3 regions of the Variovorax sp. VaC1 genome follow, and region 1 is predicted to be linked to each of the others. Evidence: predicted binding sites of a transcription regulator. Region 1 holds the regulator's gene; each other region holds the start of a gene.
The links. The regulator sigma-54, encoded in region 1, starts transcription at its own class of promoters, with help from an activator protein. The targets are predictions, from matches to a motif close to TGGCANGNAANCTGCTTT.
Positions count from the first base shown of each region.

Region 2: the regulator sigma-54 is predicted to act here: its motif matches at 3,094-3,111, upstream of ACGLHS_RS13685 (flavin monoamine oxidase family protein).
Region 3: the regulator sigma-54 is predicted to act here: its motif matches at 1,960-1,977, upstream of ACGLHS_RS23220 (nitrate- and nitrite sensing domain-containing protein).

Region 1 covers NZ_JBIGLT010000007.1:48,330-53,483, reverse strand. The annotation lists gene ACGLHS_RS25815 (thiol:disulfide interchange protein DsbA/DsbL) at 1-171, shown strand, start outside; gene lptA (lipopolysaccharide transport periplasmic protein LptA) at 381-1,097, shown strand; gene lptB (LPS export ABC transporter ATP-binding protein) at 1,094-1,888, shown strand; gene rpoN (RNA polymerase factor sigma-54) at 2,043-3,641, shown strand; gene ACGLHS_RS25795 (phospholipase D family protein) at 3,652-5,154, shown strand, end outside.
Region 2 covers NZ_JBIGLT010000003.1:330,555-335,708, reverse strand. The annotation lists gene ACGLHS_RS13700 (ClcB-like voltage-gated chloride channel protein) at 1-415, shown strand, start outside; gene ACGLHS_RS13695 (RidA family protein) at 437-958, opposite strand; gene ACGLHS_RS13690 (c-type cytochrome) at 1,015-1,437, opposite strand; gene ACGLHS_RS13685 (flavin monoamine oxidase family protein) at 1,463-3,058, opposite strand; gene ACGLHS_RS13680 (DUF904 domain-containing protein) at 3,195-3,419, shown strand; gene ACGLHS_RS13675 (cell division protein ZapA) at 3,416-3,751, shown strand; gene ACGLHS_RS13670 (sulfite exporter TauE/SafE family protein) at 4,030-4,857, shown strand; gene ACGLHS_RS13665 (universal stress protein) at 4,923-5,154, shown strand, end outside.
Region 3 covers NZ_JBIGLT010000006.1:55,801-60,954, forward strand. The annotation lists gene ACGLHS_RS23210 (alpha/beta hydrolase-fold protein) at 145-903, shown strand; gene tsaD (tRNA (adenosine(37)-N6)-threonylcarbamoyltransferase complex transferase subunit TsaD) at 842-1,900, opposite strand; gene ACGLHS_RS23220 (nitrate- and nitrite sensing domain-containing protein) at 2,015-3,298, shown strand; gene ACGLHS_RS23225 (CmpA/NrtA family ABC transporter substrate-binding protein) at 3,646-4,890, shown strand; gene ntrB (nitrate ABC transporter permease) at 4,901-5,154, shown strand, end outside.

The DNA of each region.
Region 1 (5,154 bases):
GTGGCCAGCAAGGCCAAGCGCGCCTCGCAGATGACCGACGCCTACAAGGTGGCCGGCGTGCCGGCGATGGCCGTGGCCGGCCGCTGGTATGTGGATGGCGAAACCGCCGGCAACATGACCAAGGTGCTGCAGGTCGTCAACTACCTGATCGGCGAAGCAAAGAAGGGCTGAGCCTTACTCACCTCGGGCTGCGCGCACTTTGCGGCGCAGCGCCGAGCCCCTCGAAGGGGCAACACCTGCGGTCCGGCGAGCCGGTTCCGCGGTGTTCCTGGAGACGATCCAGGAAGGAAAGTCAAGCCCGCTTCGGCGGGCTTTTTCATCTGAGCGTGCGGGGCTGACGCAATCAGCCGCATACAATGCCGAGCAAGTTTCGTGCCTCTATGACATTGCACTCTTACCCCACCACCCCCTTCCTTCTCCGTCGCATCGGCCGCCTGGCCCTCGGCGCGCTGTTGCTGGCCGGCCTCGCCTCGGGCGTGCAGGCCGAGACCGCCGACCGCTCCAAGCCGATGAACATCGAGTCCGACTCGATGCGCTACGACGACCTGAAGCAGACGAGCGTGTTCACCGGCAACGTGCTGGTAACAAAGGGCACCATCATCATCCGCGGTGCGCGTCTCGATGTGCGCCAGGACCCGGAGGGTTACCAGTACGGCGTGGTCACGGCAGCCCCGGGCAAGCGTGCTTATTACAAGCAGAAGCGCAATGCGCCCGACGAGTGGATCGAGGGCGAGTCCGAAGTCATCGAGTACGACAGCCGCGCCGACAACGTCAAGTTCATCCGCAATGCCGAGATGCGCCGCCTGCTCGGCTCGACGCCGAACGACGAGAGCCACGGCGCCCTGATCGTCTACGACCAGAGCAACGACACCTACACGGTCAACGGTTCCACCGTGCCGCCGAACACGGCGGTCAACGCGTCGTCCCCGACCGGCCGCGTCAAGACCATCCTCACCCCCAAGGCCGCCCCGGCGCCCGCGGCCGGCGCCTCCGCCCCGGCCGGCGCGAAACCCGCGGCTCCGGCGCCCACCCCGGCACCGGGCAAGGGCCTGCGTTCGACCACCACGCTCGGTGGCGAGGGAGAAACCCGCAAGTGATCGAAACCGCTGGAACACAGGACGCCAACGGCACGCCGGGCAGCCGCTTGGTCGCGCGCGGCCTGAAGAAGACCTACGGCAGCCGCACGGTGGTCAAGGACGTCTCGCTCGACGTGCAGAAGGGCGAAGTCGTCGGACTGCTGGGGCCGAACGGTGCCGGCAAGACCACCTCGTTTTACATGATCGTGGGCCTGGTGCGTGCCGACGCCGGCGACATCACGATCGACGGCGAGCCGATCGCCCACATGCCGATCCACCGCCGCGCCCGCATGGGCCTGAGCTACCTGCCGCAGGAGGCCTCGATCTTCCGCAAGCTCACGGTCGAGGAAAACGTGCGCGCCGTGCTGGAGCTTCAGAGCGAGCCCGACGAAAACGGCAAGCTCGTGTCGCTGTCGAAGGCGCACATCGAAGAGCGCCTGTCCGAACTGCTGGCCGACCTGCGGGTCGACCACCTGCGCGATTCGCCGGCGCTTGCGCTGTCGGGCGGCGAGCGCCGTCGCGTCGAGATCGCGCGCGCGCTGGCGACCCAGCCGCGCTTCATCCTGCTGGACGAGCCCTTCGCCGGTATCGACCCGATCGCGGTCATCGAGATCCAGCGGATCATCAGCTTCCTGAAGGAACGCGGCATCGGCGTGCTCATCACCGACCACAACGTGCGTGAAACGCTGGGCATCTGCGATCACGCGTTCATCATCAGCGACGGGCATGTGCTGGCACAAGGCACACCCTCGGAGATCGTCGACAACGCCGAAGTACGCAGGGTGTACCTGGGCGAACACTTCCGGATGTGATCGTGCGGCGAGGGTCAAGGATGAACGTGGCCGTCATCCGAGCGGAGCTCCTGCGCGGAGGGTGTCGCGCACGGCCGCCCGAAGCGGCTTGCCCGCTACCGGCAGGGGAGTGGCATGGCGCAAAGCGCGCAGCCTGGGGGGGAGCCGTTTCCTCATGAAGCAAGGGCTGTCCCTTCGCGTCTCGCAGCATCTCGCGCTCACCCCCCAGTTGCAGCAGTCGATCCGGCTGCTGCAGCTCTCCACGCTCGAACTGAGCCAGGAGGTGGAGCAGATGCTCGACGAGAACCCGTTCCTCGAACGCACCGCGGAAGAAGCGGCGCGCGAGGAATTCGGGCTCGACGCCGTCGACACGCCGGTCCCGCGCGATGAAGCGGGCGAGGCCGGCGAAGGCGACTTCTCCTCCGCGCCCAGCGCCAGCGCAACGACCGCGTCCACCGACACCGCCTCGGCAGCCGACACCGACGGCCCCGCCGCCGAGATCGCCGAGCGCGAGCCCGACTGGGAGGGCGACGGCACTGTCGACATGGCACCGGACGACAGCGAGTGGGGCAGCGACGCACCCGCGCGCCAGAACAACCTGGGCGACGACGAACGCGCCGACGCCACCGAGCTCGCGCGCAGCCAGGAGTCGCTGCAGTCGTTCCTGCACCGCCAGGCCCTGAGCCTGCGCCTGGGCGAGAACGACAGCGCCGCGCTGCGCTTTTTGATCGAATCGCTCAACGACGACGGCTACCTCGAAGACTCGCTGCCGGCCCTGGCTTCGGGCCTGGCGGGCGACGACAACGACCAGTTCGACGACCTCGTGCACCACTTCCAGGTGGCGCTCGGCCTGCTGCAGAGCCTGGAGCCCGTGGGCGTGGGCGCGCGCGACCTGGGCGAGTGCCTGTGCATCCAGCTGCGCGCGCTGGCCGCCGAAGACGCGGGCGAAGACGAAGAACTGGCGCAGGTCTACAAGATCGCCGTTGCCATCTGCAAGCAGCCGATGGAGCTGCTCGCGCGGCGCGACTTCAAGCGTCTGGCCACGCTCACCCGCAGCAGCGAAGAGCTGGTGCGCTCGGCGCTGCAGGTCATTGCGCGGCTCGAACCCAAGCCGGGGCGCCGCTTCGTCGACGTCGAGCGCAACATCGTCATTCCCGACGTGATCGTCACCAAGACCGGGCGCGGCACCAACGTCAAGTTCCGCGTCATGCTGAACCCCGAGGTCATGCCGCGCCTGCGGGTGCACGACATCTACGCCGGCGCGCTGAAGTCGCACAAGGGCGAAGGCAGCCAGGCGCTGTCGCAGCGGCTGCAGGAGGCGCGCTGGTTCATCAAGAACATCCAGCAGCGCTTCGACACCATCCTTCGCGTGAGCAACGCCATCGTCGAGCGGCAGAAGAGCTACTTCGTGCACGGCGAGCTGGCCATGCGGCCGCTGGTGCTGCGCGAGATCGCCGACGAGCTGGGCCTGCACGAATCGACCATCTCGCGCGTGACTACCGCCAAGTACATGGCCACGCCGTTCGGCACGGTCGAGCTCAAGTACTTCTTCGGCTCGGCGCTCGGCACCGAGACCGGCGGCAATGCGTCGAGCACCGCGGTGCGCGCGCTCATCAAGCAGTTCGTGAGTTCCGAGAGCATCAAGAAGCCACTGTCGGACAGCCAGATCTCCGAGATGCTGAAAGAGCAGGGCATCGAATGCGCGCGGCGCACGGTGGCCAAGTACCGCGAGGCGCTGCGCATCGCGCCCGCGAACCTGCGCAAGGCTTTGTAGAAAGCCGCCGATGGCTCGTCGCCTGCTGTCGCGTTGTGGGCACTGGGTTTTCGCCATGGCGGCCGTGCTCCTGTTTGCTGGCTGCGCCACCTTGCCCGACGAGGCCCCGCGCCCGCCCACCAAGGCCATGGCCGTCTCGGCCGACACCGCGCTCGGCAAGATCGCGCTGGCGTCGCAGCCCGACCCCGACCTGAGCGGCTTTCGCCTGATGCCCGGCGGCGACTTCGCCTTCGACACGCGCATCCAGCTCGCGCGCCGCGCCCAGCGCTCGCTCGACGTGCAGTACTACCAGATCGAGAACGACGAGACCGGCCGCTACCTGCTGCGCACCCTGCGCGATGCGGCCCAGCGCGGCGTGCGCGTGCGCCTGCTGATGGACGATCTCTACACCTCGGGCGAAGACGAACTGCTGCTCGGCCTGGCCGCCACGCCCAACGTGGAGCTGCGCCTGTTCAACCCGTTCCCGGCCGGGCGCGGCAGCCTGCTCAAGCGCTTTACCGCCTCGCTGTTCGACTTCGAGCGGGTCAACCGCCGCATGCACAACAAGCTGTTCATTGCCGACGGCGCGATGGCGGTGGCGGGGGGGCGCAACATCGGCAACCAGTACTTCACGCGCACTTCGGGCGAGAACTTTCTCGACCTCGACACCTTCGTCACCGGTGCGCTGATTCCGCGCCTTGGCGTGCTCTTCGACCAGTACTGGAACAGCGTCTATGTGCGGCCGATCCAGTCGGTGGTGACCAGCGGGCTGTCGCGCGAAGAACTGCAGAAGCGCTTCGACGCCGCCACTGGCCCCGACACCACGCCGCCGCCGCCCAAGCCCGCGCCCAACGACGTGCTCGGCTACAGCCCGATGGTCGAAGACCTCGACGCCGGCAAGCTGGGCCTGATCTGGACCACCGCCGAGGCCTACGCCGACTCGCCCGACCGCGTGATCGGCAAGACCGCGTCGTACGGCGGCGTGCCGCTGCTGGACGTCGACAGCGTGCGCTACAACGTGGTCGAGCAGATGCGCCGCGCGCGCTCCGAGGTGACCATCGTCTCGCCCTACCTGATCCCCGGCGCCACGGGGCTGGAGGTGATGCGCGAGATCCGGGGGCGCAACGTGAAGATCAGCGTCGTCACCAATTCGCTGGCTGCAACCGACGAGCCGCTGGTCCACACCGCCTACCGGCGCTACCGGCCGGACATGCTCCGGCTGGGCGCCGATCTTTATGAACTGAGTTCGACGCGCACGCGGCGCAGCGTGCGGCTGGGGCTGTTCGGCACCTCGGTCGGGCGGCTGCATGCCAAGTCGGCGGTGATCGACCAGCGCATCCTGTTCGTCGGCTCGATGAATTTCGACCCGCGCTCCGAGTCGCACAACACCGAGATCGGGCTGTTCATCCGCAGCCCCGAAATGGCGCAACAGACGCTCAAGCTGATCGATGTGCTCAAGCAGCAGGGCGCCTACCGGCTGCGCTTTGCCGAAGGCAGCGATGGCTCGCGCATCGAGTGGGTCAGCGAAGAGGCC
Region 2 (5,154 bases), on a different contig from region 1:
GCACCGCAATGCACAGCGCGATGCGCAACTGCGCCTGCGTGGGCTGCACATGCGCGACCTGGTGCAGCCCGCCGAAACCGTGGTCGGCCCGGACGCCGGCCGCGAAGCCATGAGCCGGATCTTTCTGCAGCATCCGGTGAAGTACCTCTACGTGGTCGACGCCGGCAACCGCTACCTCGGCGTGGTGCCGCTGGCCGCGCTTGGCACGGCGCCGTCGGAGACGACCGCAGCCGAACTGCTTTCGCAGGCCATCCAGCCGATCACGGCCGACACCAGCCTCGGCGAGGCATTGCAACGCTTTCTGGAGCACCGTGGCGAACGCTTGCCGGTGATCGAAAGCACCGAGCAACCCGTGCTGCTGGGCGTGGCCGCGAAGAGCGCGCTGCTCGCCACCTACGTGCGGCTGAGCGAGTAGCGCTCTGCACGATGGCCCTGCTTACTTGGCGGGGCGCACCGCCATCACCTCGATCTCGACCAGGTAGGCCGGATTGGCGAGCGCCGCCACCTGCATCGCCGAGCGCACCGGCAGTCGGGGCTGCGCGGTGGTGCCGAAGAACTGGGTGTAGCCGTCCATGAAGCCGGCGAAGTCCATCTTGTTGTCCTTGGCCGGATCGCCTACCAGGAACACCTGCATCTTCACCACATCGCCCATCGTGAGGCCCAGGCCCGCGAGGCTTTTCTCGATGGCCTTGAGCACGCCGATGGTCTGGCCCTTGGTGTCGCCGCCGTAGGCCGCGGCACTGTTCTTGGGCGCGGTCGCGTCCTGCAGGGGCGGCACCTGGCCCGAGAGGTAGACGTTGGTGAACGACGATGGAATTTCCACCGCCGCCGAAATCGGGAAGGACGAATTCGGAATGCGATGGCGAATGATCTCGTCGGCCGCGTGCGCGGCACCGATGCCGGCTGCGAACACTGCGGCGGCGAGCGCCAGCTTCTTCGTGATGGAGGTCATGGTCATGTGTGTTGTCTCTCTGAAGGGATGAAAGGAAGGATCTGCCAGGTGTCGGAACAAGGTCAGGGCCGCAGCTTCTTGACGTTCTCCGCCACGATGGCGTCGGGGTACTGGTTGCCGAAATGGGTACGTGCGTAGACGACCACCGAAGCGATCTGCTCGTCGCTCAGCATCTTGCCGAAGGCGGGCATGCCCTTCTGGCCGTTGATCACCACGTAGAGCGGATATTCGGGGCTCGCGAGCCGCGGGTTCGAGGCAAGCGCCGGGTACGCGCCGGCCCCTTTCGCGCCCTGCCCTTGGGCCATGTGGCAACCCTGGCAGGTGGCGCGGTAGATCGACTCGCCCGAGCTTTCCTGGAAGCGGGGGCCGACGGAGAACGCGGGCTCGGGCGATTGCGCGAATGCAGACGGGCCGGCCACCGAGGCCAGCGCGCCGAACGAAAGGCCGAGCAGCGCGCGCTTGAAGGTCGTGATGTCGTGGTTCATGGTGGGTGTGTCCTTCATGCGACGGTCAGGCCACGGCACGGGCGTGCAGCCGCTGGATGGCATCGAGCGACGAGAGCAATGCGCCCTCTTGCCAGGCCGGAATGTAGGAGGCGTGTTCTCCCGCCAGCGCGATGCGGCCATCGACCTGGCACAGGTTCTTGTAGTGCTTCTGCCGTGTCTCGTCGGTCCACATGCCATAGCAGCCGTGCGAGCCCGGCACGCGGTGCCAGCCGACCGAGATGCCGTTGTCGAACTCGCGCGCGTACTGCGGGTGCAGTTGCGTGCCGAACTCGACCGCGCGGCGCACGCGCTCCTCGGGCGCCATGGCGGTGAATTCGTAGGAGTTCAGGCCATCGAACACATAGGCGCCGAGCACCACTGATTTGCCCTTGGCGCCATAGCGCGTCGAGGGGTACGAGATGCGCGAGATCGGCAGGTCGGTATAGCTGATGCCGCCGTAGATGTGCTCGTCTTCTTCCCAGAAGCGGCGCTTGAACTGCAGGCCCACTTTCACCGATGCGCCATAGGGCACGGCGTTGATGGCCTCCTGCATCGGGGCGCTGACCTGGATGTCGATCTGGCTCAGCACCGACAGCGGAATGGTGCACAGGCACCAGTCGGCCTTGGCCTGCGTGACGGCGCCGCCCTTGGATGCGTCGGTGTAGGTGACGGTCACGCCGCGGTCGTTCTGCTCGATCTTCGTGACCTTGGCGCCGTAGCGGATCAGGCTGCCGACTTCTTTCTGGAAGGCCTTGGCGATCATGTCCATGCCACCCACGGGCTGGAAGATCGCGCTCTGGAATTCGTAGTCTTGCCCGCTCGCGATGTAGCGCCAGAGATTCGATTGCAGCAGCTCGCTCATGTCGAGTGGCTTCGATGGCGTGGCCAGCGGCATGAGGCCGCCGCCCGCATCGACTTCGTAGCCACGGCGGTCGCTGCTGATGGGGCCTTCGCGATAACGGAATTGCGTGTCGAGCGCGCCCCAGCGGCGCAGGCCTTCGAGCAGCTTTTCCTTGTCTTCTTTCGTGAGTGCTGCATCGAGGTTGCCTTGCGTGGCGGCCTTGCCGAGCAGCTCGGCGACATAGCCCTGGTAGTCGGCCTGCACGTGGCGATAGCGCTGCGGCTTGCCGCCGTAGGCTTTGCTCGAATGCACCAGCGCGTTGTAGTTGACCTGGACGAAAGGCTCCAGCGCCACGCCCAGGCGCTTGCAGTAGCCGAGCACCGCATGGTGGTGATACGGAATGCGCCACGGCCCCGGATTGAAGTACTCGCCCTTGGCAAAGCCGCACTGCTGCACGGCGCCGCCGAGTTCGGTGAAGGTGTCGCCACCGCGCAGCGTCCAGCAGCGGCCGCCGGCGCGGTTGCTGAATTCAAGAACCTTGACCGAGTAGCCCGCGTTGCGCAACTCGAGCGCGGCGGCCATGCCGGCCAGGCCCGCACCAAGAACCAGCACCGACGCACCCTTCCTTGCGCCATCGAGCTTCGGCGGCCCGTTGTAGTTGGACTCGGCGGCAAAGCCCAGTGATGTCATCGCCTGGTACATCGCGCCGCCTCCGGCGGTCTTGCCGATGAGGGAGAGCAGGTCGCGCCGACTGAATAAAGTGTTGTTCTTCGTGGTCATTGACTGGCTGTGGGAGTTTGAAAGGCAACTGGAAGGCAGCAGAATCCATGCCAAGCCCTAGGGTGAATCGACATTCAAACGGGGCCGCGCGCGCCATCGGCGGTACGGCCTCCCCGGGAAACTACAATCGCCAACCATGCCCGCCTCCAGCCCCATCGATCAGATCGCCGAGCGTGTTGAACGACTGCTTGTGCGTCATGAAGAGGTGCAGCGCACCAATGTGCTGCTGCAGGAACAGGTCGATGCGCTCACGCGTGAACGCGACGCCCTGAAGTCGCGGCTCGCCGCAGCCCGCACGCGCCTGGACGCCCTGCTCGAACGGCTGCCGGCCGAACCCCCATCCCAAGATTCCCCCGCATGAAGCAGATTGAAGTACAGATCATGGGCCAGAGCTATTTGCTCGGCTGTCCCGACGGCGGCGAATCGCAACTGCGCGATGCGGTCGAACGCGTGGACGCGGCCATGTGCAAGATCCGCGACGCGGGCAAGGTCAAGGCCCGCGACCGCATCGCGGTGCTGGCATCGCTGAACCTGGCATTCGATCTCGCGGCGCAGCAAGCCGCGGCGGCCGCAGCGCCGGCGGCTGTGCCCGCTGCCACGGCAGCAGCCGAGACCGGCGAAGCCGACCCAAAGGCCGCGCAACTCATTCAAAGACTCGATCAGGCGCTGGCCGGCGATGGACATTTGCTCTGAATGAGCGCGGCGGACACATACGAGGCGTAAAATCCACCTCGTCTGCAGACGTGTCGGGCTTAATATTTCCTTGTTCCAATGCTCTCCGGAGCCGGGCTTGGTACATCGCTTGACGGGCGTGATCATCTCGCGTCAGATGAACCCGAAGTCTTGCTGCCCTCGCCCACCTGAACCCTGGTTCAGGATGCGGGTCCGGCACACCATCTGCAGACACCTTTTCCCGCCACGGCCCCCAGCCTCACCGCACGGGGCCGTTGCTTTTTGAAGAGCCCTCCGCCGTGAACCTCGCCGCCCTGCTCGACCCTTTGCTGATTGCCGAACTCGCCGCGCTCGGGCTGGGCACGGGCTTTCTCGCGGGCCTGCTGGGCATCGGCGGCGGCATGATGATGGTGCCCTTCATCACGATCATCATGGGCCATCGCGGCGTGCCGGCCGACCTCGCGGTGAAGATGGCCATCGCGACGTCGATGGCGACGATCATCTTCACGTCGGTGTCGAGCGTGCGCGCGCACCACAAGCGCGGCGCGGTGCGCTGGGACATCGTGCAGCGGCTGGCACCCGGCATCGTGATCGGCAGCCTCGCGGGCAGCCTGGGCGTGTTCGCGCTGCTCAAGGGCACGGCACTGGCCATCGTCTTCGCGCTGTTCGTGGGCTTCTCGGCCACGCAGATGTTCCTCGACAAGAAGCCCAAGCCCACGCGGCAGATGCCGGGCACGGGCGGCCAGCTTGCGGCCGGCGGCGCCATCGGCTTCATCTCGGGCCTCGTGGGCGCGGGTGGCGGCTTCATCAGCGTGCCGTTCATGACGTGGTGCAACGTGGCCATTCACAACGCGGTGGCCACCAGCGCGGCGCTGGGCTTTCCGATCGCGGTGGCCAACGTGCTTGGCTACGTCATCAGCGGCCACTCGGTGCAGGGCCTGCCGGCCGGTGCCTTCGGCTATATCTGGCTGCCCGCGCTGGCGGTGATCGCCGCGTGCAGCGTGTTCACCGCGCCGCTGGGCGCGAAGGCGGCGCACAGCCTTCCGGTGAAGAAGCTCAAGCGCGTGTTCGCCAGCATCCTCTACCTGCTGGCCGCCTACATGCTCTGGAAGGGGCTGCACGGCTGATTCAAGGCCCTTGTCGCCCAGGTGCGACTCCTGGCATTCCACGGGGGCAGGCGTATAAGGATTTCATGAAAATCCTCATCGCCGTCGATGGCAGCGCCTACACGCGCAAGGCACTCGATTACCTGTTCAGCCACCGCGCGATGTTCGTTGACGGGCATCAGCTCGTGGTGGTGCATGTGTGCACCGGCGTCTCGGGCAATGTGGCCCGCCATCTCAGCAAGGAATTGGTCGCGGGCTACTACGCCGAGGAAAGCGCCAAGGTGCTCGACCCGGTGAAGGCGCTGTTCGCCGAAAAGG
Region 3 (5,154 bases), on a different contig from region 1:
TTTGACATTAAACAAGCACCCTATTCACAATAGCGCCGGATAACGTCACATGATGTGACGTTTTCTTAGTACTTTCTTCTTCGTGGGCGTCTCGTAAACGCATCGAGTTCCCGACGGTGCGGATCGGGTGCCCCCAAAGGCACCATGAAAACGCACTTTCAGCCAGCCAACGACCACCATCGTTCCGACACGCTCCTGATCTTTCTGCCTGGCGCGTACCTCAAGCCCGAAGAATTCGAGCGCGAAGGCTTCATCAGCGCCGTGCGGGAGCGCCACCTCGCAGCCGACTCGCTGCTGGTCGACGCGGACGTTTCCTACTACTACGACCAGACGCTCAGCGAGCGCCTGCATGCGGACGTCATCGAGCCGCAGCGTGCCAAGGGCTACACCTCGATCTGGCTCGTGGGCATTTCCATCGGTGGCTTCGGCGCATTGATCCACGAACTGGCGCGGCCAGGTTCGGTCGACGGCATCGTGGCACTGGCCCCATACCTGGGCCGCCGGGTGCTCGGCGCGGAGATCAAGAAGGCCGGCGGCCTGCGCACCTGGCAGGCACCCACCGGGCCGCAGCCCGACGAAGAACCCGATCGCAAGCTCTGGCCCTTCTTCCAGCAGTACCTGGAGCCGCAGCCTTCCAAGGACCTGCCTCAGCTCTACCTGGGTTTCGGCCTGGCCGACCGCTTTGCCAGCAACCACAAGCTGCTGGCGGACGCCCTGCCCCCGGGGCGCGTGTTCACCACCGAAGGCGGCCACGACTGGCCCGAGTGGCGCCAGCTCTGGCGCAATGTGCTCGACGTGCTGCCGCTGCCTTCTTCGCGCGGCCGCATACGCAACCAGTCGGTTACGCGCTTTCCGGTAGCGACGCCTCGGCCGTCAGCGATGCCATCGGCCATCGCGGCCTGACGTCGAAGGCATAGCGCTCGCTGGCCTGCGACAGGCCCGATTGCAGCCGCATGGCAGCGGCCATGGCGATCATGGCGCCGTTGTCGGTGCACAGGTGCAGCTCGGGGTAGTGCACGCGCACCTTGCGCTTGGCACACGCGGCATTCAGCTGTTCGCGCAGGTTCTTGTTCGCCCCCACGCCACCGGCCACGACGAGCCGCTTGAGCCCCGTCTGGTCGAGCGCGGCGAGCGATTTCTTCAACAGCACCTCGACGATGGCCGCCTGCGTGGACGCCGCCAGGTCGGCCTTGTTCGCTTCGAGCTGATCGCCCAGCTTCTTCGCCTGCGTGAGCACGGCCGTCTTCAGGCCCGCAAAAGAAAAATCGAGATCGCCACTGTGCAGCAGCGGCCGCGGCAGCTTGAAGGCAGTGGCGCTGCCGCCTTCGGCCAGCTTCGCGAGCCAGGGGCCGCCCGGATACGGCAGGCCCATGAGCTTGGCGCTCTTGTCGAAGGCCTCGCCGGCCGCGTCGTCGATGGTTTCGCCGAGCAGTTCGTAGCGCCCCACGCCATCGACCCGCATCAGTTGCGTATGACCACCCGAGACCAGCAGCGCGACGAACGGAAACTCCGGCGGATCGGCGCTCAGGAACGGCGACAGCAGGTGCCCTTCGAGGTGATGCACGCCCAGCACCGGCTTGCCCAGCGCCACGCCCAGCGCGCAGGCCACGCCCGCGCCCACGAGCAGCGCGCCCGCGAGGCCCGGGCCGCGCGTGTAGGCCACCACGTCGATCTCGCCCAGCGAACGGCCCGCCTCGGCCATGACGGCCTCGGTCAATGGCAGCACGCGGCGGATGTGATCGCGGCTGGCCAGCTCGGGCACCACGCCGCCGTAGGCCTGGTGCATGGCGATCTGGCTGTGCAGCGCGTGCGAACGCAGCAGCGGCAGCGCGTTGCCGTGCGACTCGACCAGCGCCACGCCGGTTTCATCGCAGGATGATTCGATTCCCAACAAAAGCATGGCGCCGAGTGTAGGTGGCGCCTGCCGGGCACGCCCGCCAAGGGACAAGCGGCGCCCCGAGGCACGGATGTTGCAGTGACGCTGTGCCCCCTGCCCTTCGCGCGCTGCCTCACCATGAAATCCGGACTGAACTTTCTGATCGCCGCCCGCCGCTGCGAAATCGACGAGCTGGACCAGCTCGCCCGCACCAGCGACCTGGTCGGTGTGATCGGCCGGTTGGTCCATGCACTGCAGCGCGAACGCGGCATGTCGAACGTATTCCTGGCTTCGCGCGGCGGCCGCCTCGCCGACCAGCGCGATCCGCAGATCGCCGAATGCCTGTCGCTCGAACAGGAAGTGCGCGCCGGTTTCGACCAGCTCGAAACCGAGGCCCGGCACCGCGCCGGCCCCGGCAACGGTGCCCGCCTCTTCAGCCGCATCGCCTGGGTGTTGCCGGGGCTGGACGCGCTGCCCGCATTGCGCCGCCGCATCGGTGCGCTCGAACTGAAGCCGGCGCAAGCCACCGCCGCCTTCGCGAAGCTCATCGCGGGCCTGCTGTCGGTGGTGTTCGAAGCGGCCGATGGCGCGACCGACCCCGAAATCTCCCGCCTGCTGGTGGCCATGTTCAATTTCATGCAGGGCAAGGAGTTCGCGGGCCAGGAGCGCGCATTCGGCGCCGCCGCACTGGCGGAAGGCCGCAGCGACGAAGCACAGCGCCTGCAATGGCTGCACCTGATCGAATCGCAGGAGCGCTGCTTCCAGGTCTTCACCGATTTCTCGGACGCGGCACTGCTGGTGCTCTGGCGCGAGAGCCAGTCCGACGCCACGCTGGCCGAGCTGGAACGCATGCGCCGCATGGGCGCCACGTCCGCGCCGGCTGCGCCCGCGGGCATCGCCGGCACCCAGTTGAGCCAGACGTGGTTCGACTGCTGCACCCGCCGCATCGACGCCATGAAGACCGTCGAAGACCGCCTGGCCGCCGACCTGCGCGCGCTGTGCGGCCACAAGACCGCGCAGGCGCGCAGCGAGCTGCAGAAGTACCAGGAAGTGCTCGGCACCCTGGCACCACAGGCCGACAACAGCGCCATGTTCTTCGACGACGCCGACGCGCAGGCCGCCGCGCCCGCCCAGTTCGGCCGCCACCTGGAACGCTCGGTGCTCGACATGGTCCAGGAGCAGTCGCACCGGCTGCAAGCCATGGGCGACGAACTCGAAACCGTGCGTGCCTCGCTCAACGAACGCAAGATCGTCGAGCGCGCCAAGGGCCTGCTGATGGCGCACCGACGCCTGAGCGAAGAAGAGGCACACAAGATGCTGCGCCAGACCGCGATGAACCAGAACCGTCGCCTCGTCGATGTGGCCGAGTCGGTGCTGGCGATGGCCGACTACCTGCCGCTCGACACACCGCCCCCGCGCTGAAGGCCGAAGACGGTTCGAGTTGGTGCAGTGCACAACAAGCGTGCATCTCACGTCTCAAGAGGCCTCAGGCCCATGCCGCCCGCAACGGCCTTGCACCGCCAGCTACCCTTTTCATAGCAAATCAGGCATCCGTCAGCTTGGCACACAGCTTGCAACACTGAAGCCATAGACCACCAGGTCTCCAGGCAGGCGGCACCCAATGGCGGGTGTCACCCACCGAACCGGACAAAGGCGTCCTTATCCGCGGGGCTCGTTTTCGAGCAGCCCCGCGCGGTGAGGACGCCTTTCTTGTTTTTCGCTTTGCTTTTTCTTTGTCATCTGTCCCGCCTTCAACCGGAGCCCGCCCCATGACCGACCTGCTCAAAACCCGCCTCAGCCGACGCCGCGTCCTGCAAGCCGCCGCCATCGGCGCCGTGGGCATCGACCCCGCGCTGCGCGCCGCCGTCTGGGCCCAGGGCTCGGACAAGCCCGAAAAGGAAGAAGTGAAGATCGGCTTCATCCCGCTGACCGACTGCGCCAGCGTGGTCATGGCCTCGGTGCTGGGCATCGACAAGAAGTACGGCGTGAAGATCGTCCCCAGCAAGGAAGCGAGCTGGGCCGGCGTGCGCGACAAGCTGGCCAACGGCGACCTCGACATGGCCCACGTGCTCTACGGCCTGGTCTACGGCATGCACCTGGGCCTGAGCGGCCCGAAGAAGGACATGGCCGTGCTCATGACCCTCAACAACAACGGCCAGGCCATCACGCTGTCGAAGAAGCTGGCCGACAAGGGCGCGGTCGATGCCGCCTCGCTCGCCAAGCTCATCGCCAGCGAGAAGCGCGAATACACCTTCGCCCAGACCTTCCCCACCGGCACGCACGCCATGTGGCTCTACTACTGGCTCGCCTCGGCCGGCATCGACCCGTTCAAGGACGTGAAGAACATCACCGTGCCGCCGCCGCAGATGGTGGCCAACATGCGCGTGGGCAACATGGACGGCTATTGCGTCGGCGAGCCCTGGGGCCAGCGCGCCATCATGGACGGCATCGGCATCACGGCCATCACCACGCAGGACATCTGGAAGGACCATCCCGAGAAGGTGCTCGGCTGCACCGCCGACTTCACGAAGAAGTACCCCAACACCGCGCGCGCCGTGACCGCCGCCATCCTCGAGGCCGGCAAGTGGATCGACGCCGGCCTGCAGAACAAGAACAAGATGGCCGAGACCATCGCCGACAAGAGCTACGTCAACACCAGCGTCGATGCCATCAACCAGCGCATCCTGGGCCGCTACACCAACGGCCTGGGCAAGAGCTGGGACGACCCCAACCACATGAAGTTCTACAACGGCGGCGCCGTGAACTTCCCGTACCTGTCGGACGGCATGTGGTTCCTCACGCAGCACAAGCGCTGGGGCCTGCTGAAGGACCACCCCGACTACCTGAAGGTGGCCACCGAGATCAACCGCATCGACATCTACAAGCAGGCCGCCGCCGCCACGCAGACGCCGGTGCCCAAGGACGCGATGCGCACCAGCAAGCTGTTCGACGGCTCGGTGTGGGACGGCAAGGACCCGAAGAAATACGCCGATTCGTTCAAGCTTCATGCATAGGGAGAACAACATGGTCAGTGCCGTCTTTCATTCGCCCCTGGATACGTCCCTTGCGCCCCCTCTTCAGCGTACGGGAGAGGGCAGGAGCGAGGGTGTGCCCCGCGCCGAGGTTGCCCCCCACCCCAACCCTCTCCCAAAGAAGGAGAGGGAGCAGAAGCAACGCGCGCCGATCGACCTGCGTGCCTTCTGGATGCGCGTGCTGCCGCCGCTCGCCGGCTTCGGCCTGCTGGTGCTGATCTGGGAACTGGTGGCCATGAACAGCAC